Regions from separate parts of the Kribbella sp. NPDC050459 genome, predicted to be linked through region 2. Evidence: riboswitches for the same ligand, from Rfam matches in the RefSeq annotation. Region 2 holds a riboswitch; the other holds the start of a gene.
What was found. A riboswitch is a leader RNA that binds a small molecule or an ion and turns the genes downstream of it on or off. The one in region 2 is predicted to bind S-adenosylmethionine.

Region 1 (8,783 bases), on a different contig from region 2:
CCGGCCGGGGCGGCGCCGATCAGCGCGGTCAAGACGCGCGTGGTCAGTGCGCGGTACCGCCGGCCGTTCCAGATCAGCAGCGGGGTCAGCAACGAGCTGATCAGCCTGGTCGTCGAGGTGCACACGGCCGACGGCGACGTCGGGATCGGTGAGACCTCCCCGATGACGGCGTACACCGGCGAGACGCTGGCCGGTGTCCAGGCCGCGATCGAGGAGCACCTCGCACCGGCGCTGATCGGCCACGACCCGCTCGACCGTGCGGGTGCCCACGTCGCCATGGACGGCGTACTGCGCGGCCAGCAGGTCGCCAAGTCCGGCCTGGACATCGCCCTGTTCGACCTCGCCGGCCGGATGAGCGGCTGGCCGGTGCACGCCCTCCTCGGCGGCAGCGTCCGGGACCGGGTGCAGACGACCTGGGTGGTCGGTCTTGGCACGCTCGACGAGATGGCCGCCGAGGCAGCCGAGTACGCCGACCGCGGGTTCCGGCACCTGAAGGTCAAGGGCGGCCACGACCCGGCGAAGGACCTCGAGCTGATCCGGGCCGTCCGCGCCGCGATCCCCGCCGACGCCGAGCTGTGCCTGGACGCCAACGAGGGGTACGACGCGACGACCGCGCTGCCGTACCTCGCCAAGATGAGCGCGGCCGGGCTGACTCTGCTCGAGCAGCCGCTGCCACGGTGGGACCTGGCCGGCCTGGTGCGGCTGCGGGACCGCCTCGACGTGCGCGTCATGGTCGACGAGAGCATGCACTCGCTCCACGACGCGCTGGAGATCGCCCGCCGCGGTGCGGCCGACGTACTGAACATCAAGATCCTCAAGGTCGGCGGGCTGCACCGGGCGCTGCAGATCGCCGCGGTGGCCGAGGCCGCCGGGCTGGCGGTGAAGGTAGGCTCGATGCCGGAGCTGGGCGTGGCCACACTGGCCGCCGTACACCTGGCCGCCGCCGTACCCGGAGCGACCGTCGCGGCGGACCTGGTGGGGCCGTTGATGGTCGACGAGGACCCGTTGGCCCCGAGCGTGTTCGCCGACTGCGACGGCTGGATCGACGTACCGAAACGCCCCGGTCTCGGGCACGACGTCTGAGAGGACATCATGCATCCACTCGTCGAGAGGCTTCGCGGGACACTGCTCCCCGCGGTCGTCACCCCGATGGACTCCGACGGCGTCGTCGCCTACGACGCCCTGTCGGCGTACGCCGTGACGCTGACCAAGCACGCGATCGGCGGCGTCGCCGTGTGGGCGCACACCGGGCGCGGGCTGTATCTGTCGCCGGGCGACCGCGCGAAGGTGCTCGAGACGTGGCGGTCCGCCACCGACGTGCCGATCGTCGCCGGTGTCGGCGTACCGAAGGCCACTGCGGCGCAGTCGCTGGAGGACGCCGCGGACGCGACGGTGGAGATGGCGAGGGCCGCTGCGGCCGGCGGAGCCGATGCGGTGATGGTCTATCCGCTGGCAGCGCTGGGCGAGCGGCCGGACGGTCACGCGCAGGCGGTCGCGCTGCACGAGCGCGTCGCGGCCGAGAGCGGGCTGCCGCTCGTCGGGTTCTACCTGCACGGCGAGGCGGGCGGCTATCCGTATCCGCCCGAGCTGATCCGGGATCTGCTGTCGCTGGACGCGATGCTCGGCGTGAAGACCGCGACGCTCGACCGCGCGATCGGCTGCCAGGACGCGATCTGGGCCGGGCGCGGCACCGGCAAGCTCCTGATCACCGGCGAGGACCGGATGTACGGGCCGTCGTTCATGTGGGGCGCGGACACGGCGCTCGTCGGGATCGCGTCGGCCCAGGTCGAGCTGTCGGCCGCCGTACTGCAGGCCTGGACGGCCGGCGACCACTCGGGGTTCCTGACCGCGTCGGAGCGGCTGGACCGGTTCGCGGCGGCGACGTTCTACGCGCCGATCGAGGGCTACGTGCAGCGGATGCTGTGGGCGGCCGAATGGGAGGGGCTGGTGCCGGCCGCGGCCGCACACGATCCGTACGGGCCGGTGCTGCCGCCGGGCGAGCGCGATCTGGTGATCCGCTGCCTCGAGGAACTGCACTAGCCAGGGAGCAGTGAGGTGGCGCGCTCCCTCCTTCGCTCCACCACACCGACGCTCCCCGGGCCCACCGCAAGGGGTGGCGGCAATTGTGGTATTGACCGAAACTAGGAGAGCAAGGCCTGAACGTCAAGATCTCGGAGCCCGCTGCGCTATTGTGCGACTTGAGGGCCAGACCAGAAGTCGTCGGAGGACCGCCGTGAGGATCTGCTCAGCTCCAGGCTCGGTGGACTGATGGCGCTTGCGGTCGGGGTGGTCGGGCCTGAGGACCTGGTCCAGCGGGTGACCGTGGTCGGCGCCCCCAGCGGGACCACACTGCTGCCGCTGCCGTACCGGCACGAGACCGAGGCCGTCGAGCTCGTCGAGCAGGCGCACAGCGACGTCGACGCGTTCCTGTTCACCGGCGTCGTCCCGTACACGATCGCCACCGAGGCCGGGGTGATCGACCGGCCCACGATGTACGTCTCGTACGACGGGGCGACCCTGCTGCGCGCACTGGTCGAGCTGCTGCGGCTCGGGCACAACGTCACCCAGTTCTCGATCGACACGCTGCGGCGGGCCGAGGTCCTGGAGACCCTGATCGAGGCGAAGCTGCCGACGGACCAGATCCAGGTGCTGCCGTACCGGCCGGGCCTGACGTCGGACGACATCGTCGCGTTCCACCGCACCGCGCGGGACAAGCACGACACGAAGGTCGCGATCAGCTGCCTGGGTTCGGCGTTCCACCTGATCGAGAACGAGATGCCGTCCGTGCGGCTCGCGCCGTCGCGGTACTCGATCCGCTCCACCCTGCAGGCGCTGATCCTGACCACCACCGGCCAGCACGTCGGCGACGCCCAGGTCGCGCTCGGCGTCATCGACCTCCCCGAGCCCGACGACGCGCTGGCCGCCGACCTCATCACCCTCGGCGGCAGCCTCGCGGCGCTGCCCGACGGCCGGCACCTCGTCGTCACCACCCGCGGGCTGCTCGAACAGGCCACCGAACAGTTCTCCCGGATGCCGCTGCTCGACCACCTCGCGGCCCGGCACTCCACGGCGTACGTCGGTTTCGGCGTCGGCCGGACGGCTGCCGAAGCCGAGGCGCTCGCCCGCCGCGCAGTCGGCCGCGCCGCCTCGATCGGCACTGTTGCCGGGGTCGTCTCCATGTCCGACGACGTCGAGATCGTCATCGAACCCTCCGGCGAACAGCCGGCCGGCGCCCGCGGCACCGAAAGCCTCCCGCTCCTGGCCCGGCGGGTCGGCCTCAACACCCAAACCCTCGCCCGCATGCGAGAACTCACCGCCACCCTCCCCAACGGCCTCACCACCCAAGACGTAGCCGACCACCTCGCCGTCCAACTCCGCACCGCCCGCCGAGTCCTCAAACGCCTCGAACGAGCCGGCCTCGCCGCCCCCACCGGCACCCAACAACACGGCCGCACCGGCCGCCCACCCACCGTGTACCTGATCCGCCTGTAGCTATGGGGTGATGACGGTGACGCCGGGTGGGGTGCCGTTCGAGAGGTCCGCCAGGGCGGCGGGGGTTTCGGCCAGGGTGATGGTGCGGGTGATCAGCTGGGTTGGGTTGAGCTTGCCTTGGGCAACCAGATCCAGCATCTCGGGGTAAGCATGGGCCGGCATGCCGTGGCTGCCCAGCCAGGAGAGTTCCTGGCCGATGAGGCGGCCTACGTCCAACTGGACGCCGTTGGGGAGGAGGCCGACCTGGACGTGGCGGCCGCGGGGGCGGAGAGCTGTCAGGGCTTGCTGGACGATGTCGCTGGACCCGAGGGCGTCGATGGTCACGTGCGCACCGCCGAGATCGCGCAGTTGGCTGACAGTGTCGGCGGACGCTTCGAGGGTGTGGGAAGCGCCATAGGTGCGGGCCAGCTCGAGCGCCGCCGGGTTGGTGTCGATGGCGATCACCTCAGCACCCAGAGCGGCGGCGATCATGACGGCGGAGAGACCGACGCCGCCGCAGCCGAAGATTGCGACGCGTTCGCCGGCGGCGACCTTGCCGATCTGGTGGACGGCCCGGAACGACGTGGCGAACCGGCAGCCCAGGCCCGCGGCGGTGGCGAAGTCCATGTCGTCGGGCAGCCGGACCAGGTTCACCGCGGCGTAGGGCACCGCGACGTACTCGGCGAACGAACCCCAGTAGTTGAACCCGGGCTGCAACTGATTCGGGCACACCTGCTGATCACCGGCAAGGCACTGCTCACACGAGCCGCACGCACAGATGAACGGCGTCGTGACCCGATCCCCGACCGCCCACCCGGACACGCCGGCACCGACCGCGGCGATCGTTCCGGCCAGCTCATGCCCCGGCACATGCGGCAGCACGATGTCGGAGTCGTGCCCCATCCACCCGTGCCAGTCACTGCGGCACAGCCCGGTGGCCTCGACCTTCAGGACCACCGAACCGTCCGCGACAACAGGCTCCGGAACCTCACGAACCTCAGGCAGTACGCCGTACTCCGAGACAACAACTGCTCGCATCAGAGCAGCTTAATCAGCCGCCGGCGACCGCGGGGATGATCGAGACCTGGCCGCCGTCCTTGATGGTGGTCTGCAGGCCTTCGGCGAAGCGGACGTCGTCGTCGTCGACGTACACGTTGACGAAGCGGCGGAGTTCGCCCGCGTCGTCCAGGACGCGGCCCTTGATGCCGGGGTACGACGCGTCGAGCGAGTCGAGCACCTCGGTCAGCGTCGTGCCCTCGGCGGACACCTCGGACACGCCCTGGGTGTAGGGCCGCAGGATGGTCGGGACGCGAACGCTCACACTCACTGCAGGCCTGCCTTCACGAAGGCGTCGTACGACGCGGGGATGGTCACCTTGGGGCCGACCCGGTCGGCCACGGCGTCGAGCGTCTTGAGCCCGTCGCCGGAGTTGATGATCACCGTCTCGGCCTCGGGGTCGAGCTGGCCGGTCGCGATCAGCTTCTTCAGCGTCGCGACGGTCACCCCGCCCGCGGTCTCGGCGAAGATGCCCTCGGTGCGGGCCAGCAGCTGGATGCCCTCGACGACCTCGTCGTCGCTGACGTCCTCGATCGCGCCGCCGGTCCGGCGGGCGACGTCCAGCACGTACGGCCCGTCGGCCGGGTTGCCGATCGCAAGGGACTTCGCGATCGTGTCCGGGCGCACCGGCTTGACCACGTCGTGCCCGTCGCGGAACGCCTGCGCGACGGGCGAACAGCCGGTCGCCTGCGCGCCGTACACCTTGTAGTCGGTGGCGTCGACGAGGCCCAGCTTGCCGAACTCGGTGAAGCCCTTGTCGATCTTGGTCAGCTGCGACCCGGACGCGACCGGAATCACGATCTGCTGCGGCAGCCGCCAGCCGAGCTGCTCGGCGATCTCGAAGGCGAGCGTCTTGGAGCCTTCGGAGTAGTACGGGCGGACGTTCACGTTCACGAACGCCCAGCCCTCCTCCTCACCGGCGATCTCGGAGGCGAGCTTGTTCACGTCGTCGTAGTTGCCCTCGACGGCGACCAGCGTCCCGCCGTACACAGCGGTCGTGATGACCTTCGGGCGCTCGAGGTCGTGCGGGATGAACACGACCGAGCGGATGCCGGCCCGGGCGGCGGCCGCGGCGACCGCGTTCGCCAGGTTGCCGGTGGACGGGCAGGCGAAGACCTTCATGCCGAGCTCGCGGGTGGCGCTCAGGGCGGAGGCGACGACGCGGTCCTTGAAGGAGTGCGTCGGGTTGCCCGAGTCGTCCTTCACCCACAGCTTGCGCAGCCCGAGCTCGCGGGCCAGGTTCTGCGCGTCGACGAGCCGGGTGTAGCCGGGCTCGGTGTTCGGGAAGCTGGCCACGTCGACGGGGACGGGCAGCAGCGGCTGGTACCGCCAGATGTTCTTCGGGCCGGCCTCGATCTGCTCGCGGGTGATGTTCGGGTACTCGTATCCGACCTCGAGCGGACCGAAACACTCCATACAGGCGTAGAACGGGCCGAGCGGCGACTTCGCCCCACAGGCGCGACAGCTCAGGTGCGTACCGTTGCCGAAGGCACCTTCACGGATCGTGTGGGTGGCGGTCAGGCTCATGAGTGAGGTTCCCTCCTCATCTTCCCCGGTCGCCGGATCTCGGCGCGGGACGGATTTGGCACCGTTCCCTCGCGGAGAGCCCCGGACGGGGTCTCGACGGGGAGGGTTGCCGGGACGTCAACGGGCCGTTTCCCTCAGTCCCTCTGGATGAGCTCCCCCGAGATTACCCAATCGGGTCCATATTGTGTCCCGCGTTCCCAGTATTCGAGACGCGGGATCTCAGCCCCGGCGCTCCAGGAAGCGCATCACCGGCGTCGCCGCGACCCCGTGCACAACGACGCTCAGGATCACCGTGAACCCGAGTGTCGCCCAGAGCCACGGCAGGTCGTCCCGGAAATGCGCTCCGACCGCGGCGAGGTAGTACACCGACGACACGCCGCGGACGCCGAACGCCGCCGTCGCCCAGCGTTCGGACCGCCGGAGCCCGGATCGCGCGAGCGACAGCCACCCGAACAGCGGACGAACCACGAAGACGAGCAGTACGCCGACAGCGGCGCCGGCGACCGTGAGCGGCTTCAGCAGCCCGGCGGTGACCGCGGCGCCGAGCAGGAGCAGGACGCTCCACGTGAGGATGTGTTCGAGCTCACCGATGAAGTCGTGCAGCTCGCCGTGGAACGCGTGCTTGCTCTCCACCGACCGCAGCGTGAGCGCCGCGACGAACACAGCGATGAACCCGTACCCGTGCAGCACCTGGGTGAGCCCGTACACCCCAACCGTCAGAGCCAGCGCGAGCACCGGCTCCCGGGCCTCCGACAGCCGCAGGCTCCGGGCCGGCGCCGAGAACGTCATCCGCCCGAGCAACCAGCCCGCGCAGAAGCCGATCGCGACCCCGATCACCGACTTCCCGACCACGTCCCAGGCGACCCACTGCCACGGCGACAGGGTCTTGGTCGCGACGAAGACCGCCAGGTACACGAACGGCGCCGCCATCCCGTCGTTCAGGCCCGCCTCGGACGTGAGCGCGAACCGCACCTCGTCGTCCTCGTCGAGCTCGGCGTCCTCGCCGGTCGTCGGTCCCTCCACCTGGACGTCGGACGCGAGCACCGGATCCGTCGGCGCCAGCACCGCGGCGATCAGGAGCGCGGTCGCCGGAGCGAGCCCGAGCAGCCAGCCGGCCCCGGCCAGCGCCGCGATTCCGGCCGGCATCGCGACGAACAGCAACCGCCAGGTGACTGACCAGGTGAGTAGGCTGATCGGCCGGTCGATGGCCAGGCCGACGCCCATCAGCGCGACGATCACAGTCAGCGCCGCCAGATGCTTCGTCAGCGCCGGCTGGGCGATCGGGCTGAGGTGGACGCGGTCGACGGCGAGGCCGAGGAGCAGACCCGCACCGAGGAAGGCGATCGGCGCGGAAATGGCGTACCGCGCCAGTAACCGGGGCAGTACGGCACCGAGCAGCAGTGCCAGGCCTGCCACGAGATACAGGCCATCCCCGTTGATGATCATCGTCAGGCACCTGTGCCCAGGGCTACCTCAGCCGATGCGTGGCCCCCGGCGTGTGGGTGGGCAGGGATTTGCGCGGGCCGAAGCGAGGATGGCCGATGCCTGCCAGCTCGATCAGGCGCTGCACCCGGAAGCGGTGACCGCGGTACGGCTCGATCAGTTCGGCGCAGCCGTCGTCGTCGAGCTCCTCGCCGATCAGCGCGTACGACACGTTCCGCGACACGTGGTAGTCCGCGAACGAGAAGGCGTCCGCGTCGCCGTGAGCCCGCTGGCGCACCTCGGCCGCCGTCCACACGCCGACTCCCGGCAGCGACCGCAGCCGTCGCTCGATCTCCGCGGAGTCACTCAGCTCGAGCGTCCGCTCCAGCGCCTTCGCCCGGGTCGCGGCCGTGATGACGACCCGCGATCGCCGACCCTCGACACCGGCGCGCAACCATTGCCAGGACGGGATCTGCCGCCACTCCTCCGGCGCCGGCGGCACCATCATCACCCGGTTGCCCTGCTGATGGGGCCCTGGCGCCGGCTCGCCGTACTCCCGCAGCAGCAGTCGCCACGCCCGGAAGGCCTCCTTGCCGGTCACCACCTGCTCGATCCCGGCGGCCGCCATCGCCTCGAACACCGCGCGGGTCCGCGGCACCCGCAGATGCGGGAAGCGCCGCGCCGCGTCCACCAGGACCCGGTGCTCGGGCAGCGGCTCGAACCCGTCCCAGCTGTCCCGGTCGCCCAGCAACTCCGGAACCCCGTCCAACGCCCACTCGGCCCCCGGCCCCCACGCCTCGGCCTCGACGGATCCGGCATGCGGCGTCAGCCGCAACAGCACCGGCCCCTCCGGAGTCCGCGTCGCCCGCCACACCGTCCGCCGCGCCGCGTCGAACACGTACGCCGGATCGCCGGGCCCCTTGCGCAACCCGCCGATCACCGACTGCGGATCCACCACCCGCCCAGGACGCCAGACCCGCACCACCGAACTCACCCGCCAAGTCTTACCCACCGCTCCGACAGAATTCATACTGATCCCCATGAACGCCTGGCAGTGGCTCAAGGTGGTGGGCAACTTCCTCAACCTGTCCACCGTGGCCGGCGCCTTCGTCGGCGTGCTCGGACGGGCCAAGTTCACGCGAGGGCCGCGGGGGCTGTTCTTCGCGAACGAGTACAAGCTCGGCTTTCCGATCGCCGGCGCGTTCACGATCGGCAACGTCGTACTCAGCAAGCACGACCGCACGTACTTCGACAACGCGGCCCTGGTCCGGCACGAGGAGCGGCATTCGTGGCAGTACTTCTGCCTG
Region 2 (8,783 bases):
GGATCCGGACATCGGCCGACGCGACGGCGTACGCGATGTTCTTGGACAGCGCCGTGACCTTCTCGACCTTGACCGCGGAGCCGAGCTCGACCTCGTAGCGGGTGACTGTCGGGCCACGGGTGTAGCCGGTGACCTGTGCGTCGATGCCGAACTGCTCGAACACCTCGGTCAGCCGGTCGACGACCTGGTCGGAGGCCTTGGTGCGTGCCTTGTGCACCGAGCCGGGCTTGAGTATCTGCCCGTCCGGCAGTGTGTAGGTGATGTCGCCGGAGAGGCTGAGCTGCTCGACCCGCTGTGGCAGCGGCGTGTGCGGCGGCGGCTCCGGGGCCGGCGCGGGCGGCTTGCTCACGGGGTCAGGTGCCTCGAAGGCGGGCTCGACAGCGGCGGCAGCGCTCTCGGTGCTGTCGACGTCGTACGCGTCGTCCTCCGGCGGCTTCGCCTTCTTACGGCCGCGCTTCGGGGATTCTGCGAGCACCGGCGAGTCGTACGGCTTGACCGTCGGCTCGCCGTCCTCGTCGAGCTCGGCCTTCGCGCGCCGCTGCTTGCGGGTCAGCCGGACGGTGTCGTCGGTCGGCGCGGCGGCCACGGACGGAGCGTCCTCGGGCAGCTCGGTGCGTCCCATCAGTACGTCGAACGCCGCGCGGAACCGCAGCGGGATCGCGTACACCGGCGTGCCGGTGACCACCAGCGCGCCGAAGATCGACAGCAGGACGAGCAGCGGCGCGGCGACGTACTGCGTCAGCAGGTCCGACAGGAACGACGAGATGAAGTACCCGATCGCGCCGCCGGCGTCACGCAGCGGGCCGTCGGCCGGGTTGCTGGGGCGCGGCAGGCCGTTGGCGATGTGGATCAGGCCGAGGACGCCGAGGCACACCGCGGTCCACCCGATGACCTGTCGTCCGGCAGGGCCGTTGCGGTCGGGGTGACGCAGGGTGCGGATCGCGATGACGACCAGCATCAGCGGCAGCGCCCAGCCGAGCATGCCGATGCTGCCGCCGACGACGGTCCGGACGCCGTTACCGACCGCGCCCGGGAGGTCCCACCAGATCGCGGCGGCCACGACGACCGCCAGACCGATCAGGAACAGGCCGGCGCCGTCCCGGCGATGCTCCGGCTCCAGGTCGCGGGCGCTGTGGCCGATCCCCCGCACCATGCTGCCGAGCAGGTGCGCGATGCCGATCCAGATCTTCACCACCCCGCGGCCGAGCGCGAGCATGGCGGCCGCGAACGGGCCCGGTCCGCTGTTTTTGGGCGTGCTGGTCCGCGCGGCGGTGGTTCCACCGCCGCGCTTCGTGCTCTGCCCACGCTTCTGGGCGCCTGACGGACGGGGGCGTCCACCGGCCGCCGAACGGGCCGTGCTCGGCCGTTTGGCTGCCGACTTCTGCGCCCGCGCCGGGGAAGACGTGCGGGTCGCCATATCGTTCAGGCTACCCCGATCACCCCTCGAGTCCCACGTGTCACACGCCGATCACGCTGCCCCATCCGTAGCGTCACGACACGTGCGTACGCCGCCGCAGCCGCCCCAGGTGCCACAACACGACGTACCAGGCGAGCGCGGCCAGGCCGCCGAACACGAGCCCGGACAGCACCAGCCGTACGGCGGTCTCCCCGGCGAACTCGCCGTCCGCCCGGCCGAGCTCGACGATCGCGCCGGTGACGCCGAAGACCATCAAGGCGGCCAGCACGAGGTAGCGCACCCAATCAGGCACCCCCGGCTCGACAGCAGACGGTGACGTACGGCGGTACCAGCGGTAGAGCCAGACGACGAGGACGAGGCAGCCACCGACGGTGCTGACGTACTGCAGGATGCGGTTCACGTCCCACGCTCCCGTCAGCTGAGCCCGGAAGAAGCCTGGGAATTCTCGGACGAAGTACCCGTCATAGTGCGTGAACGAGTCCCAGAGCACATGGGTCAGCGCACCCAGGACGGCGGAGACGACCATCCACACCAGATGGGGTCGGGCCGCACCAGGCAGGCGTGCGGCTAGCGCAGTTGGAGCCAGAGCCACCAGGGGTCGCTTCAGCACCACGCTGAAGACAAGAAGCAGCACAAGCGCCAGCAGCGGGTCCAGCCAGAGCGCCGACGTGAACTTGTGGGTGAGGGTCAGCGTGAAGTTGCCGTTGATCTGCGTGGCGACCCGGTAGATCGGCCCGACGTACAGCAGGTCGGGAGCGACCGCGCCGGCCACGAGAGCCGACGCCACCAACGGACGCCGGCACAGCGGAAGGACGGCCGCGGGGTGGGCGAGAGTGAACGGCACGGCGGCAGCCTAGGTGCGTGGCAGGTCGTGTTACGCGCCTGTGGTCCCGTCGAGTTGCTCCCGCAAGAGGTCTGCGTGGCCGCAGTGCCGGCTGTACTCGCCGATGAGGTGGATGTAGATCATCCGCAGCGTCGAGTCGTTGCCCTTGAACGTGAACCGCTCGTCCAGCGAGTGGCCGGCCGCCGCGTCGTCGGAGAGCTTCCACTCGGCGATCAGGCCTTCGTACGCCGCCTGCGCGTCGGCCGCGTCGATCCGCTCGAAGTCGGCGTCCTTGCCGAGCTCCAGCGGGAACACCGGCTCGGCGGGGACCTCGGCGAAGTGGATGCGGAACCAGATCCGCTCGACCTTGGTGAGGTGCCGGATCAGGCCGAGCAGCGACAGGTTGGAGGGCGGCGACGGCCGTTCGGCCAACTGCTCAGCGGTCAGCCCCGCGCACTTGAACAGCAGCGTGCTGCGGTAGAACTGCAGATAGCCTTGCAGCAGTTCGCGCTCCGGTGCGGTCAGCGAGCCGTCCGGCCGCTCGACCACGGGCGCTCTCCAGGTCATCGACTTCCTCACGTCATCCCACGATGTGTTCGCTCATCTCATCACATGAGATAGTCACTGGCGGCAGCCGTATCCCGTTCGTTACCGTTGTCGGCAGGTCATGAGTGCCAGCGACAAGCCCCGGCTAGCTGGCCGGCAACCCTCCTCCGCGGTGGGGTGCCCCGGGTGAAGACCAGGCCGTGCGGATACCCCGCTCGGCAAGTGCGGACTTCCCTGGGAGCAGCGTCATGTCGATCCTGTCCATCCTCGAGCCGGCCAGTACGACGACTTCGCGGCCGACCGTCACGCGTCAGGTCACCGGAAACATCCCCGCCACCGTCGGTTCGGACCTGCTGGTCCCGCTCGCCGACGGCCGCGTCACCGACTACGCGAACTTCGACCACGGCGCGAGCGCCCCGTGTCTGGAGTCCGTCCGGGCCAGTGTCGAGGCGGCCCTGCCGTCGTACGCGTCGGTGCACCGCGGCAACGGCTACGCCTCGCGGATCACCACCCAGTGGTACGAGCGGGCCCGCGCCGAGGTGCACGGCTTCGTCGGCGCCCGCGCGGACGACCAGGTGATCTTCACCCGGCAGACGACCGACGCCCTGAACTTGCTCGCCCACGCGGTGCCGGCCGACGCGACCGTCATCGTCTTCGAATCCGAGCACCACGCCGCGCTGCTGCCCTGGCCGGCCGAGCGGACCGTCCGCCTCGGGGCCCCGTCCAGCCAGACCGAGGCCGTGACCCGGGTCGCCGACGCGCTTCGTCAGGCGCCCGAAGGTCCTCGCCTCGTCGTGATCACCGGAGCGTCCAACGTCACCGGCGAGATCTTCCCGATCGCCGACATCGCCAAGGTGGCCAAGGCCCACGGCGCGCGGGTCTGCCTCGACGCCGCACAGCTCGCTCCGCACCGCGCGGTCGACATCGCCGCTCTGGATGTCGACTGGGTCGCCCTGTCCGGTCACAAGCTCTACGCGCCGTACGGCGCCGGCGCACTGATCGGCCGCTCCGACTGGCTCGACGCCGCCGACCCGTACCTGTACGGCGGCGGCGCGACCCACGCCGTCACGGGCGACACCGTGGTGTGGACGACCGGACCGGCCCGCCACGAGGGCGGCTCCCCCAACGTCATCGGCGCCATCGCCCTGGCCAGCGCGTGCGCCGCGATCAGCAAGCACCGCGACGCCATCGAGCAGCACGAGCGCAGCCTGCTGGCCCGGCTGCGCACCGGACTCGCCCAGATCGACGGCGTCACGACGTACTCGATCTTCGGCGAGGAGGCCGACCGCGTCGGCACGGTCTGTTTCACGCTCGCCGGCCGGACTTCGACGCTGGTGTCCGCGGCGCTGAGCGCCGAGTACGGCATCGGTGTCCGGGACGGCAAGTTCTGCGCCCACCCGCTGGTCGGCCACCTGCTCGCCGACTCCCCCGAGCACGGTACGGCGGTCCGCGCCAGCCTCGGCCTCGGGACGACCCGGGAGCACGTGGACCGGCTCGTCAACGCCGTCCGCACGCTGGCCACGACCGGTCCGCGCACCGAGTACACGGAGAGCGCCCACGGCTGTCAGCCGGCCGACGACCCGCGGGACCTTCAGGCCCCGCGGATCTGGTAGCCACAAGCAGCCCTCCTACTGCTCGGGAGGTACGAGACCTACATGGTGAGCAGCGAACGCCAGTAGGTCCGCCCACTCCGCCGCGACCATCGCGGCGGGCTTTCCGAAGCCATGGCCGGTGTTGACCTCGACCCGGGTCAAGACTGGTCGCGGACCGGACTGGGCATGCTGCAGCGCCGCGATGAACTTGTGGCTGTGCAACGGAACCACCCTGTCGTCGTGGTCCCCCGTGACCACCAGCGTGGCCGGGTACGACGTCCCGTCGCTGACGCGATGCAGTGGCGAGTACGCCAGCAGGTCCTCGAACTGCTCCGGATCGTCCGGCGAGCCGTAGTCGGACGCCCAGGCCGCACCAACGGTGAACTTGTGGAAGCGCAGCATGTCCAGGACACCCACACCGGGCAGTGCGACCGCGAACAGGTCAGGTCGCTGCGTCATGACGGCACCGACGAGCAGTCCGCCGTTGCTGCGACCGTGAACGGCCAGCTGTGCCGGAGTGGTCACGCCGGTGTCCCGCAGGTCCTCGGCAACCGCGATGAAGTCGTCGAAGACGTTCTGCTTGTTCTTGAGCCGCCCTGCGTCGTGCCAGTCGGTTCCGTACTCGCCGCCGCCACGCAGGTTGGTGATGACCAGCACGCCACCGGCAGCAAGCCATGCCGGCCAGCCGGGCCGGTAGTCGGCCTGGATCGGGATACGGAACCCGCCGTACCCCCACATGAGCGTCGGGCGCGGCTCGGAGAAGTCCAGGTCCGACCTGGTGATCAAGAAGTAGGGCACCGGTCCGGTCCGGCGTGTCACGGTGACCTGCGGCGGCGTGAAGCCCCCGGAGCCACGAACCAGCTCCGGCAGCACGCGTACGTCGCCTGACCCGGTCGAGACGACGTACGACAGCGTGGGGTCGGTCGTCGTCGACAGGCCGATGAACAGCTCGTCGTACTCGGGTCCGGCGTTGAGTCCGACCACTCCGCCCCCAGGCACGTCGACGACGCGCTCACCGGAGCCGTCCAGCGCGTAGAGCGTCAGCACCGGCTGCGCGTCGACAAGTGTCAACGTGGCCAGGCCGCCCGCCGTACCGCGGACTGCCTGCAGCGTCGACTCTCCCTCCGGGATCAGGTCGGTAAATGAACCGTCCAGCGTCGACAGCACCACCCGGCCGCGGGACGCGTCCCGGTCGGTGCGGAGGACCAGCTGGTCGCCGGACATCCGCACGAAGGCGATCTCGTCCCTGAACTCGTCGACCACCTTCACCGGCTCGCCCAGGCCGTCGGAGGTGATCGGGTAGACCCAGAGCCGGGTGGCGTGGTCGGTCCCCTCGGTGATGTGGACGACGAGGTACCGGTCGTCGTCGGACACCTCGGGAGTGATGAAGTACCGCTCGTTGTCCGGGAAGCTCAGCAGCAGCTCGTCTTCGGACTGCGGCGTACCGACGCGGTGCAGCATCAGCCGTCCGCCGGACAGGGACGTCGTCTCCGTGCCTTCGCTGCGCCCGCTCGCCGGGTAGTGCAGATACAGGTACGCCGAACTGTCGGGGAGCCACGTCGCCTCGCAGAACTTGGCCTCCGACACCTGGTCGTCGACAGGCCTTCGGTTGGCGATGTCGAGCAGCCGGAACGTCGTCCAGTCGCTGCCGCTCTCGTTGACGCCGTACGCGAAGTACTTGCCGTCAGGGCTCACGGTGAACGAGCCCAGCGAGTCTGTGCCGTCCTCGGACAGTGTGTTCGGGTCGATCAGCACCCGGCCCGCAGTCAGCAGCTCGTCGAGCGAGTCGGCGACGAAGATCACGTCCTGGGCCTGGGTGCCGTCGTTGCGGCCGACGAAGTACCAGCCCGCCTTCTTCACGGGCACACCGGCCCGCGGCCGCGCGAGGATCGCAGCCATCGTGGCCTGGAACCAGCCACGCTCGGGGTAGTCGGCCAGCTCGGCCTGGGTGAATGCGTTCTGCCGGTCGACCCAGTCCTGGGTATCGCTCGAGTCAGGGTCTTCCAGCCAGCGGTAAGGGTCGGCGATCTGGTGCCCGTGCAACGTCTCGACCACATCGTCGCGGCGGCTCTCGGGATAGACGGTCATGGACACAACCTACTGGCGGACTCACCGGCCTGCCGTCACACTGCGAGCGTGACCACCACGCGACCGGTCGACGACAATGCGGACCAGGTGCGGGTCGCTGCCGCCGTGGCCGGCCCGCGGGTCCGGCTGGACGTCCTGCAGCGGGTCGCCGGTCTCACCAGCGACGAGTTCGGGGACGCGGTCGACGTCCTGATCCGTGGCGGTGCGATCGTCGTGGCACCGGACACGGGCGAGTCGTGGTTCGCCGACGAGTCGGTACGGCGGGACACCGAAGCGCGGCTGGTCCTGAGCCGGCGCGCCGACCTGCACCGTCGTACGGCCGAGGCGCTCGAAGCGGACGTAGGCGCCGACACGGCCGAGATCGCACGGCACTGGGCCGGAGCCGTCGCGGCGACGCCTGATCCGCTCGATCGGGCAGCGCTCCAGCTCCGCCTCGCGACGGCATCCGTCCGCGCCGGTGACCTCGCGACGGCCCACGCTGCCACGCGCAGCGCCGTCGCGGTCGCGAGGAGCGCGAAAGCAGCCGAGCTGCTCGCCCAGGCAGCCGTCACGCTCGAGCCGCTTGGCCAGTCGGACTGGGACGGCGACATCGACCAGTGGTGCACCGAGGCACTCGCCGCAGCACACAGCTCGCCGAGGACGAGAGTCCGGTTGCTGGCCCGGCAGTCGCAGGCGGCTGTCTACCTCGCGCGGTGGAGTGAGGCGCTCCGAGCCAGCAGTGACGCGCTGGCCCAGGCCGAGGCGCTGCAAGATCCGTCCCTTCTCGTGGAAGCGCTGACCGCGCGCCAGCTCGCGACGAGCGGACCTGACGACGTGGCCGATCTGGCCGCCGCCGCGGACCGGATGATCGAGCTCGGTACGTCGACCGGTCGCGCCGAGGTGGAGCTGCGCGGGCGACTCTGGCGCGTCGACACGCTCTGGTACGCCGGGGACCTGGCCGCGATCGGCGGCGAGACCGGCCGGATCGCAAGCTGTGCGGGGCGTGCCGGCGGCCCGCAGGGTCAATGGCATGTCCTGATCACCCGCGCGTCGTTGGCCGCTGCCCGCGCCGAGTTCGACGACGCCGAGGCGCTGCTCGACGAAGCGCTCACCGTCTTCCGCGGCATCGGCCATCCGGCGGCGCACGGCGCGGAGGTCGCGTTCCGGCTGGTGCTCGGCCATCATCGCGGCCACTCCCCCGAACTGCTGGGGAGTGCCGTCTGGCAGTTCGGAACCGACGCCCGCTGGGATCTCGCCGCCCGGCTGACCCGCGCGTTCGTCCTCGTCGACGCCGGCCGGACGGATGAGGCAGCGGCTCTGTACCAACGCTGCGGCCGGCCCGAGTCGTGGCCGGACTGGCGTGCGGGCGAGCTGCTGCTGAACACCATCGGCGCGCGGGTCGCGGCCGCGATCGGCGCGACCGACGACGTACGACGCTTCCGGGACCGCCTGGAGCCCCGCCGCGGCTGGTACGTCGTCGGCGGCGCGGGCGCGACCAACTTCCTCGGACCGGTCGAGCTCGTCCTCGGGGTCTGCGCCGCAGCCCTCGACGAACCGGACGCGGCGGTCGCGGACCTCCGAACGGCCGAAGCGCGCTGCCGCAGCATCGGGGCGCCGGGCTTCGCGGTCGAGTCGGCCTGCCTGCTGGCCGAGACCCATCAGCGGTTCGGCGACGAATCCCGGGCGCGGGCTGTGACCCGGGACGCGCTCGATCTGGCGCAGGCGCTCGGCATGACGCCCTGGATGGAGCGCCTCCGGAGCCTGGCGGTCGCCACGGACCCGTTGAGCCCCCGCGAGCGCGAGGTGGCACGACTCGTCGCGAACGGCCTCAGCAACCGCGAAATCGCCGCCAGTCTGGTGATCTCCGAACGCACCGCGCAGAACCACGTCCAGCACATCCTCGACAAGCTCGGCTTCGCGAACCGCGCCCAGGTCGCGGCCTGGGCGAGCACCGGTCTGAGTACCGACTGAGCAATTCGGACGATGTGACGATGACCCAGGTGGCGGACGCTCGGACCATGCACAACGATCAGACCGGCGCCGACCGCGACCTGTGGGACCAGGTCACGACCCGCTACTACGCCGACCGCATCGGCGGCACACCCGCCGCCGGGTTCCTCGAGCGCACCGAATCAGCTCGTGCCGCCGAAATCGCCGGCACCACGCCGCGGGTCGACCTGTACGTCGATCCCGTCTGCCCGTACACGTGGGTCGTGGCGTGCTGGCTCCGCGAAGTCGCCCAGCGCCGTACCCTCGATCTCCATTACCACGTGATGAGCCTGCTGATGCTCAACGAGCACCGCGCCGTCGACGAGACCTACCGCGCCAAACTCGGCGA

Region 1: linked by a shared signal. The riboswitch ahead of thrC (threonine synthase) and the one ahead of AB0I12_RS24185 (aminotransferase class V-fold PLP-dependent enzyme) in region 2 are both predicted to bind S-adenosylmethionine.

Annotation. Positions count from the first base shown of each region.
Region 1 covers NZ_JBFAJQ010000015.1:112,701-121,483, reverse strand. Annotated here, with positions in the region: gene AB0I12_RS35515 (enolase C-terminal domain-like protein) at 1-1,083, shown strand, start outside; gene AB0I12_RS35510 (dihydrodipicolinate synthase family protein) at 1,093-2,040, shown strand; gene AB0I12_RS35505 (hypothetical protein) at 2,269-3,492, shown strand; gene AB0I12_RS35500 (zinc-dependent alcohol dehydrogenase family protein) at 3,493-4,509, opposite strand; gene AB0I12_RS35495 (ubiquitin-like small modifier protein 1) at 4,523-4,798, opposite strand; gene thrC (threonine synthase) at 4,795-6,054, opposite strand; SAM riboswitch class I at 6,068-6,208, opposite strand; gene AB0I12_RS35485 (cation:proton antiporter) at 6,274-7,500, opposite strand; gene AB0I12_RS35480 (DNA-3-methyladenine glycosylase 2 family protein) at 7,523-8,470, opposite strand; gene AB0I12_RS35475 (hypothetical protein) at 8,517-8,783, shown strand, end outside.
Region 2 covers NZ_JBFAJQ010000007.1:285,744-294,526, reverse strand. Annotated here, with positions in the region: gene AB0I12_RS24200 (DNA translocase FtsK 4TM domain-containing protein) at 1-1,417, opposite strand, end outside; gene AB0I12_RS24195 (DUF4184 family protein) at 1,491-2,261, opposite strand; gene AB0I12_RS24190 (DinB family protein) at 2,292-2,807, opposite strand; SAM riboswitch class IV at 2,904-3,017, shown strand; gene AB0I12_RS24185 (aminotransferase class V-fold PLP-dependent enzyme) at 3,035-4,399, shown strand; gene AB0I12_RS24180 (prolyl oligopeptidase family serine peptidase) at 4,415-6,466, opposite strand; gene AB0I12_RS24175 (LuxR C-terminal-related transcriptional regulator) at 6,515-8,416, shown strand; gene AB0I12_RS24170 (disulfide bond formation protein DsbA) at 8,437-8,783, shown strand, end outside.